Linked DNA regions of Acidisarcina polymorpha. The protein of the gene in region 2 binds, or shares a complex with, the protein of the main gene of each other region. Links are inferred from orthologs where the notes say so. Each region holds a gene or a part of one and is shown on either strand. Other genes may lie near its edges.

The links.
Region 1: the proteins of uvrB (region 2) and ACPOL_RS11065 are in contact, whole or in part, in a crystal structure (PDB 7EGT), measured with the Thermus thermophilus proteins. The link is inferred for Acidisarcina polymorpha from one-to-one orthologs. Residues at the interface, in WP_096411307.1 of Thermus thermophilus: Glu23, Leu25, Arg26, Asp27, Gly28, Glu29, Arg30, Phe31, Arg55, Glu326, Asp327, Phe328, Glu379, Ser382, Gln383, His398, Gly400, Arg401; in WP_096412145.1 of Thermus thermophilus: His654, Arg656, Phe657, Gln666, Asp668, Glu669, Lys680, Arg681, Leu682, Ser683, Lys685, Tyr686, Ala687.

Annotation. Positions count from the first base shown.
Region 1 is NZ_CP030840.1:2,571,353-2,575,835, reverse strand. The notes cover bases 1-3,348. They hold ACPOL_RS11065 (ATP-dependent helicase), read left to right. Parts: upstream 1-334; coding sequence 335-3,148; downstream 3,149-3,348. Outside these bases: ACPOL_RS11060 (DUF4760 domain-containing protein), read left to right, coding at 3,500-4,060; ACPOL_RS11055 (protein kinase domain-containing protein), read right to left, coding at 4,130-4,483. UniProt on the Escherichia coli protein: A helicase with DNA-dependent ATPase activity. Unwinds DNA duplexes with 3'-5' polarity. Translocates on single-stranded DNA with 3'-5' polarity. Initiates unwinding more efficiently from a nicked substrate than double-stranded DNA.
Region 2 is NZ_CP030840.1:6,318,936-6,324,236, reverse strand. Bases 1-2,913 are described here. They hold uvrB (excinuclease ABC subunit UvrB), read left to right. Parts: upstream 1-419; coding sequence 420-2,408; downstream 2,409-2,913. Other genes in these bases: ACPOL_RS26905 (beta propeller repeat protein), read left to right, coding at 2,480-2,913; ACPOL_RS26915 (ATP-binding protein), read right to left, coding at 1-297. Also shown: more of ACPOL_RS26905, read left to right, coding at 2,914-3,391; ACPOL_RS26900 (DNA polymerase III subunit alpha), read right to left, coding at 3,415-5,301. UniProt on the Escherichia coli protein: The UvrABC repair system catalyzes the recognition and processing of DNA lesions. A damage recognition complex composed of 2 UvrA and 2 UvrB subunits scans DNA for abnormalities.

The DNA.
Region 1 (4,483 bases), 3.7 Mb from region 2 along the record:
ACCCTCACGTAGGAATGATCGCTGCAATTGCCCGCAGCCATCTTTCGCTGCCATCATTCGCAGCCATCATTCTATGATTAGGCCGAAACCGCCTCGGCAAGGCTCATTCCTATTTGCCTTCAGTCCCGATAAAGGGCGATCCGCCGGGAATCCCGGACGCGGAGACCCCAAATGGCAGGGCTTTGCTGCTCGATTGCATATGTTGGCCAGCCTGGTGCGTCCAAAGAACACCAACCCGACACTCAGGGAATTGGTGCCCTCCCTCCTGCGATTACACTAGAGAGAGCGTCCTTCGTTCCAGGCGTAACCCTCACGAGAAGCCAGGTAGTAGTCCTTGCAGCATCTGCTCAGCAAATTGAACCCGCAGCAGCGGGAGGCGGTCGAGGCCGTCGATGGTCCGGTGCTCATTCTCGCCGGCGCGGGGTCGGGCAAGACCCGCGTCATCACGCACCGCATCGCCTACCTTATCGAGGAACGCAATGTCGCGCCGGATTCCATTCTGGCCGTGACCTTTACCAACAAGGCCGCCGCCGAAATGGCCGAGCGGGTCGACAAACTGCTCGCCCACGGATCGCTCGCCAAGCCCCAGCTCTCGACCTTTCACTCGTTCTGCGTCCGGCTGTTGCGGCGGGACATCGAGTCGCTCCGCATCGGCGGCGAGGGCCTCACCCGCACCTTCGCCATCTATGACGAATCCGATCAGCAGTCGCTGGTCAAGCAGGTCATGCGCCGCATGGGCCTGGATGACAAACAGCTCACCCCGCGGGTCGTGCTATCTCGCATCTCCTGGGCCAAGAACCACATGCTCGATCCGCAGGAGTACTACCTCGGCTCGGCCGACCCGACCAGTGAGAAAGTAGCGCACGTCTTCGAGGCCTACCGCAAGGAATTGCGCAAAGCCAACGCGCTCGATTTCGACGATCTACTGCTTGAAGCAGTGCGCGTCTTGAAGTCCTCTGCCGAGGTCTGCGAACGCTACAACCGCCGCTATCGCTATCTCCTCATCGACGAATATCAAGACACCAACCGCCCCCAATATGAGTTGATGAAGCTGCTCGCCGGCACGGGACAGAACGTCTGCGTCGTCGGCGACGAAGACCAGAGCATTTACTCCTGGCGCGGCGCCGACATCAAAAATATTCTTGAATTCGAAAAGGATTTCCCGAACGTCAAGACGGTTCGGCTGGAGCAGAACTACCGCTCTACTCAGATGATTCTCGAAGCCGCTGGCGCCGTCGTCTCGCGCAATGCCCAGCGCAAAGGCAAGCATCTCTGGACCGCCCGCCAGGGCGGTTCGCTCATCGGCTACTATGAAGCTCCAGATGGAGAAAACGAGGCCCTCTTCATCGCCGACCAGGTCAACAAATACCTACGTAAGGCCGGGCAGGAGAGCGACGGCTCGGGCGAACCACCCCGCGCCGCCGTTCTTTATCGCACCAATTCCCAGTCCCGCCTGGTCGAAGAAGCGCTGCGCCGCTACGGTATCAGCTACACCATGGTCGGCGGCTTCTCCTTTTACGATCGCTCCGAAATCAAGGACCTGCTCAGCTACCTCAAACTGGTCCAGAATACCGACGACTCGATCGCCCTGCAGCGAGTCATCAATACGCCCCCCCGCGGCATCGGCAAAACCACAATGGAGACGATCGAGCGGCTGGCGCTTGAGACCGGCACTAGTCTCTGGACAGCCACTGGTCAAGCCGTCAAAGGACGGTTGCTGCCGCAGCGGGCCCTGCTTGCGCTTGAGAACTTCCGCCGCCTGATTCAAGATGCGCGCGCCATGCTCGCTCCCGGATTCGACGAAAAGCTCGCCGCCGATCTGGCAAATCAGCCCGATCAGGAACTTTCAGAAGCAGCCGGCTCCGGCATGGAAGGAGAGCCGGCAAGCAGCCTGGAACAGGATCCGGCAGACGTCGATACCAGCTTTGATTTCGCCGACTTCGATGACGACGGCCAGGGACTGCTCGGCCTCGAGTCGTTCGGCGACGAGCTGAAAGTCGATGCCACCGAGTTCAATCCTTTTCTTGAAGTCGTCGATGAATCCGGATTTCAGGCGGCAAAAGGACCCACTCCGCTCGAACAAGCCTCGCTTGCCAGAGTTTCGGCCCAGAAGCTGGCCGCTCTCGCTACCTCGGACGATCGGCCAGCCTTTCGCAAGCCCGGCGACGCAGCGACCCTCCCCGAGATCATTCGTTTCCTGATCGATCGAACGGGATATATCCGTGCCTTGGAAGAAGAAGGAACACCCGAGTCGCTCTCCCGGATCGAAAACCTGAAGGAACTTGCCAATGCCGCTCAAGATGCCCAGGCGCGCGGCGAGACCCTGCATGAGTTCCTCGATCACGCCGCTTTGGTGAGCGACGTCGACAAATATGATCCAAGTTCACGAGTGACGCTGATGACCCTTCACGCAGCCAAAGGCCTCGAGTTTCCGCTGGTGCTGCTCGCCGGTATGGAGGAGGGATTGTTCCCGCATTCGCGCACACTCAATGCCCCCAACGAACTTGAAGAGGAGCGGCGGCTCTGCTACGTCGGAATGACCAGGGCGATGGACACTCTTCTCGTCACCCGCGCTCGCTATCGCCGGCGCTATGGCAACGATATGCCGGAGGCCAGCCTGCCTTCTCGCTTCCTCGAGGAAATTCCCGCCGAATTGATGGAAGACCTGAGCCCCGTCCGGGCACGCACCCAAAGTTGGAGTGGCGGACGAAGCGCCGACTGGAATAGCCGCGGCCGTTCGCCTTACGGCGATGACGATATGGAATCGGGCCGGCACTACAGCTACGAGGACGAAGACCAGAGCGCTCGAGCGTCCTCTTCAGCGGCTGCCGGGTCGCGCTACGGCGGCGGTTTCCCGGCCAAGCCAACAGGGAAGTCAGGCGCGCCCGCAGGATCGCTCGACAATATCGCCCAGTTCTTCTCGGCGAAGGGCAAATCAGGATACGCCCCGCGGCCCAAGCTCGAAGTACCTCCAGCCGAAGGCGCAACTGGATTCAAGAGCGGCGAACGCGTCCGCCACCCGAAATACGGCGATGGCGTCGTGTTCCGGACCGAGGGTGACGGGGATTTGACAAAGGTCACGGTGCAGTTCGCCAAGTTCGGCGTCAAAAAACTAGTGGAGAAGTTTGCCAACCTTGAAAAGGTCTAGAGAGGGTAGGATCGGATTTGCCCGTATGTGCGCAAATTTCTGCCAAACGTTTTATTAAAAAGAGTGTAGATGGGCAACAGCATACCTGGCTAAGCTTAATTTCTGCATGCTGGCATAGCGTATGATCAACGCTCCGGTGTACATGGGTCCGGCGATTCGACTCTGACAACCCCCCTCCAGACCCACTCGGTATCGCCGATAAGTCTAGGAGGATCCAAGCCCCATCTAGTGGCCCTGGAACTAAATACCCCAAGGAGGCATCCTAAGGGTATAATCCGAGCGGAAGGAGACCAACATGAGAATGCGAGATGGTGTCGTTAACATCGGCCGGGATGGTGTCGTAAACTAGAAATGGCAGGAGCCGCCTCCGGTTGGCTACAGCATCTCATTGTTTACCTCCACTCCAGCGCCTTCAACGAAGTCTGGTTCCAGAACCTCGTCCTTGCCGTTACAGCAGCCATCGCAATTTTTACTCTTCGCTCTTCTTCCCGCCACGAAAGACGCAGAGCGACAGTCGACGTTGTCTTAGACCAACTAAAAGACGACTCACTGGTAAAAGCCCGCCTGCTAGTTCGAAATCTCAAAAACTCACCCGGTGGCATCGACAGTCAAGCTATTTTGGTTCCCCCCGATTCCCCTCAGCAACAAGCGTTCTTCACTGTGCTGAACTCTTACGAATTCATAGCTACAGGGTTGAAGACTGGCGCATTCGACAAGAAGACCTACAAACGGATATACTACAACAACGTTCTCGACAACTGGGTCATTCTCGAGGATTTCGTGCTGCGCTATCGGGAGAAATACAGGAAAGAGCACGGTCCAGCGCTCGGTCATAAAGCAGACACTCTATTTCAAGACTTTGAGCATTTGGCCGAAAAGCGGCGGAAGCACCCCCTCAAGTCATTAAAATAGCGTTTGATCCAACGCATCTGCCGATATGGGACCAGCTCGGTCCGGGGTAAGCAGCAGCCAACTCCGCGTCTACCGCGCGAGTACGCCGCGCAATCGCTCCCACCACGCTGGTTCGCGAAGACCCTCGAGCATCCACAGGTGATAGCGGCTCTGCTCTGCGCTATATGCCAGGCTCTTCCCGTCCGGGGAGAGACTTAGGTGGAGACCCGGGCGCATGCTGGTGGCAGGTCTGGTGTCCTTGCCGAGTCGTTTGATCGTCGTTGTCTTTCCCGAAGTCGGATCCACGGAGAAGAAGTCGGCTTCGTCGTCGTCCGTGATGCCGTAGAGCACCTTGCTGTCCTTCGAAAAGACCAGCGACTGCGTCCGGAAGTTGCCCAGGAACTTGTCCGCCTTTCCCGTCGGACTCACCAGCTGCCAACCATC
Region 2 (5,301 bases):
AGCCATGAGAAAGGCAACGAGGGTCACCCAGTTTTGCGGGTCGGCAATGGTCAGAGTACCGATAGGCGGCAGGAAGAAAAAGTTGTAGAGCACCGTGCAGAGCGCCGAGAGGTAGACCGAGTAAGCGAGACGCCAGCGTGTCGCCACCAACATAATCAAGACCAAGAAGGTGAGGGCGACAGTTGTCTGGTTCACGTGGAGAACGCGGCGATACACGGCCACCAGCAGCAGGGCGACCAAGGTGATCAGGGTATAACGGGCCGCCGTCAGCCGCCAGGAGGGCGATTCAGATGTCATCGAAAGAAGTCACCGCAACAGGAAATCAGCGCAACAGGCCGATGATACAGGCTCCAGGAGTTTCGGCCGGCAGAAGGCAGACCGCGCCGCCACCGCTGCATTTACCATCAAAGCAGGCAAACATGGATTTTCAGCTAGTCAGCGACTACAAACCTAGAGGCGACCAACCCCGCGCCATCGACGAACTTATCTCCGGCATTGCGGCGGGCGAGCAGCATCAGACGCTGCTTGGCGTGACCGGTTCGGGCAAGACTTTCACCATGGCCAAGATCATTGAGGCGCTGAACCGGCCAGCGCTGATCCTTGCTCACAACAAGACGCTCGCCGCCCAGCTCTTTCACGAGTTCAAGCAGTTTTTCCCCTCCAATGCGGTCGAGTACTTTGTCTCCTACTACGATTATTACCAGCCGGAGGCCTACATTCCGGCTGGCGACCTGTATATCGAGAAGGAAGCGACCATCAATGAAGAGCTCGACAAGCTGCGGCTCTCAGCGACGCGCTCGCTCTTCGAACGACGCGACGCCATCATTGTTTCGTCGGTTTCGTGCATCTACGGCCTCGGTTCGCCGGAAGCCTACTACGGCATGTTGATGTTGCTTGAAAAAGGCCAGAAGATCCGCCGCGAAGACATTACCCGGCGGCTGGTCGAGATCCTTTACGAACGCAATGACTCCGATTTTCGCCGTGGCACTTTTCGGGTACGCGGCGATGTCATCGAGGTCTTTCCGACTTACGACGAAAATGCCTTTCGCATCGAGCTTTTTGGCGACGAAATCGATTCGCTCGCGCAGATCGATCCGCTCTTTGGCACCGTCCGGCAGAAGTATGCACGGCTGCCGATTTATCCCAAGTCCCACTATGTCGTTCAGCCAGAGCGCAAGTCGACCGCGATCGGCACCATTCTCGAAGAGCTGGAATGGTGGGAGAAGGACCTCGAGAACCAGGGTCGTCTGGTGGAGTCGCAGCGGATTCATCAGCGGACGCGGTTCGACCTCGAAATGATCAAGTCGATGGGCTACTGCCACGGCATTGAGAATTACTCCCGCCACTTCTCGGGACGGCTGCCGGGCGAGCCTCCCCCGACGCTGCTCGATTATTTTCCTCGTGACTTTCTACTCTTCATCGATGAGTCGCATGTGACGGTTCCGCAGCTGCATGGAATGTGGCATGGGGACCGCTCGCGCAAACAGAACCTGGTCGATTACGGCTTCCGCCTGCCCTCGGCGATGGACAACCGTCCGTTGAAATTTGAGGAGTTTGAAAGCCGCACCGGTCAGATTATTTATGTCTCGGCGACGCCGAGCGCTTATGAGCTGACGAAGTCTTCAGGGGTGGTCGTCGAGCAGATCATTCGGCCGACGGGGCTGGTCGATCCGGAGATCGAGATTCGCCCGATCCGCGGCCAGATTGACGATTTGCTGGCCGAGATCCGCATTCGTGCGAAGAAAAATGAGCGCGTGCTGGTGACGACGCTCACCAAGCGGATGGCGGAAGACCTGGCTGGCTACTATACCGAGGTCGGGGTCCGCTGCCGCTACATGCACTCGGAGATTGAGACGCTCGAGCGCATTCGCATTCTGCGCGACCTGCGGAAGGGTGAGTACGACGTGCTCATCGGCATCAATCTGTTACGCGAAGGGCTTGACTTGCCGGAGGTCTCGCTGGTCGCGATTCTCGATGCGGATAAAGAGGGCTTTCTGCGCAGTTCAGGTTCGCTGATCCAGACCATCGGCCGCGCGGCCCGCAATGTGCATGGCCGGGCAATTCTCTATGCGGACAAGATGACCGATTCGATGAAGCAAGCGATCGATGAAACCAACCGTCGCCGCGAAGTACAGGTGGAATATAACGAAGAGCACGGGATCACGCCAACCTCGATCATTCGCGCCGTGGATATGTCGCTCGCCCAGATCCTCAAAGCCGAATACGCCGATTTGACCGACCAGGAAGCGACGATGCCTGAGTTCAAGAACCAGCTTGAGCTCGACGCCTATATTGCCAATCTCGAATCGGATATGCGCGAGGCGGCGAAGAAGTTCGAGTTTGAGAAGGCCGCGAAGCTGCGCGATCTGGTGAAGGATTTGCGGACGAAGGAGTTCTTGTTCGGCTAAGCTACTTAAGCTTTGTCAGGCCGGCGGGAGCGCAGCGAAGTGGAGGGACCTCGGTCTTCATACGAGAAACTATGGCAAAAGTATTGGTAGCAACCGGCTCAGGAATCCGAAGTTTCGCCCGCGATGGCGAGGCCGATGCCGAGCTCGTCGGGCATCCCATCTCGGCTATTTCTCAGGAGTTCGGGAGTCTAGGTCTCGCGGTCGTCGATCATCAGCACATTTGGCAGAGGAACTATGCCGGAGAATGGTCGATTGTAGCTGACGCCGGTATTCCATTGCAGTCGATCGTGGGTGCAGGGGCCACCATATTCGCGGGCGCCATGAACGAAGCGGCCGTCCTTCGGGTCTCTCCATCCGGTGAAGTGGAGCGACTAGCAAGCTTTGATCATGTCCCCGGACGCGAGCAATGGCTTGCAATAGGTCTGCCGTTGGGTGTTCGTGGCTTGACGGTGACTGCCGATGGCAGAGTCATCTTCGCAGCGGTGCACGTCGGTGGCATTCCGTTCTCTATCGACCGAGGCGATAGCTGGTTGCCCACAATTCCTGTAATGTTCGATGTGCACGAGGTGCGTGCACACCCATCGAGACCACACCTGGTGGCCGCCGCCTGCGCGGTTGGATTGTGCGTCAGCCAGGATCATGGGCAAACCTGGCGGACCTTCTCTGATGGTTTAGAAATCACGAACTCCCTTGCCGTGGGTGTGCTCGAAGACGAGGTATTGTTCAGCATCCAGGATGGTCCTTTTGCGAAACGCTCGCAGATATGGCGCTGGAAGTTGGGAAGCGATCATCTGGAGCAAGTTCGTGACGGACTGCCGGAATGGCTGGATGGCAAAGTCGATTCAAATTGGATTACCACCGGCAAAGACCAAGCTGCAATCCTCGATGGAGGGGGCAATCTGTGGCTCTCGCAGTCAGGATCGCGTGGCTGGGAATGCATCGCGAAAGGCCTTCCCTACTCTAGTGGATTATTGCTTCTCTGAACGAGAACGCTAGTGGCACCTTCTCAATGAAAGTCGTGGGACTGAACTTCCATATTTACCGCCTCTAACTGCAACACCCGGTCCGCGCGCACATGCACGACCGTATCTTGATTTTGTAACTTACCCTCCACTAACAGGAACTTTCCCCGCGTGATTAGCACACGCTCTTTCTCATAAAGCTCTGGGCCGATAATGACGTTCATAATTCCAGTTTCGTCTTCCATCGATAAGAAGATGAATCCTTTCGCCGTTCCTGGGCGTTGTCTTGCGATTACGCAGCCTGCTGCGCGCACATACGTGCCGTCACGATGAACCTGTAACTCCTGGGCGGAAAGAATTCGGCGGTGCCGTAGTTCGTCGCGGCGGTAAGCCATCGGATGGCGGCCGACGGTCACGCCGGTGCCGGAGTAGTCAGCGACTAACCGTTCCTCGGTTGTCATCTGGCGCAGCGGCGATTCATCTTCACTAACGGGAGCTACATCTTGCCGCCGCAATAAAGGGCCGACGGGTCGTCCCGCTTGCTCTACCTGCCAGAGCGCATCACGGCGATGTTCGACTCCGCCAAGGCTGTTCAGTGCGCCGACGCGCGCCAGTTGTTTCAGCTCGCGCGGATTGAGAAGAGGCACCCGCAAGGCCAGATCGTCAGCGGAGTGGAACGGACCATCCCGCTCACGCGCCTCGACAATTGCCATTGCGGCTTGCTGCCTCAATCCCTTGACATACAGCAGGCCCATGCGCAGAGAGAGGCTATCGTCCAGCCCCCGCTCGATAGTGCACTGCCAGTCGGAATGCAGGATGTCAATTACGCGGACCCGCAATCCATGCCGCTGCGCGTCTTTCACCAAAACCGCGGGCATGTAAAAACCCATAGGCTGATTGTTGAGCATGGCGCAGGTAAATGCCGCCAGGTAATGCACCTTGAAATAAGCCGAAGCATAGGCGATGAGCGCGAAGCTGGCGGCGTGCGATTCGGGAAATCCATAGAGCGCGAAAGAGGATATTCCCTGGACGATACGGTCTTGAGTTGCGGCGTCAAGATTTCGCTCGGTCATGCCTTTGCGGAGTTTCACTTCCAGCTCTTTCATGCGGGCCATGGAGCGTTTCATGCCGACGGCGCGGCGCAGCTCCTCTGCCTCTGCTCCGGTAAAGCCGGCCACGGTCATCGCAATTCGTAACAGTTGCTCCTGGAAGAGCGGTACTCCGAGGGTGCGCTCCAATACCGGTTTCAAGGAATCATGAAGGTAGGTGACTTCCTCCTTGCCTTGCCGGCGGCGCATGTAGGGATTCATATTGCCGCCCACAATAGGGCCGGGGCGAATGATCGCCACCTGAACGACGATGTCATAAAATTTGGTCGGCCGATTGCGGGGCAGGGAGGCCATCTGTGCGCGGCTCTCTACCTGAAACATGCCCACGGTATCTGCGCGTTGAAGGGTCTCGTACACCTTCGGATCGTTCTCGGGCAACTGCGCCAGATCTTCAGTCTTTCCGTAGTGACGAGGGATCAGATCGAGGCAATCATTCATCACCGCCATCATGCCCAGCCCCAGCAGGTCGACCTTGATCAACCCCATGTCGGAGCAGTCTTCTTTGTCCCATTGCACAACGGTCCGGCCTGGCATTGAGGCACGTTCGATAGGAACAACACGGTTTAATTGACCTTGACAGATGACCATGCCGCCCGAGTGCTGGCCTAAGTGTCGAGGAAGGTCTTGCAAGCGCAGAGACAGCTCCAAATATTTTGCGATGCGAGGATGCTGGAGGTCGAAACCGGCATGATGAAAGCTGTGGGCCATGGTGTCGTTCGGACCGCGCCACTCCCAATGCCCGACCAGGCTGGATAGCCGGCCGAGCGCTTCTTCATCGAAGCCAAGCGCCTTGCCTACTTCGCGCGCCGCGGACTTGCCACG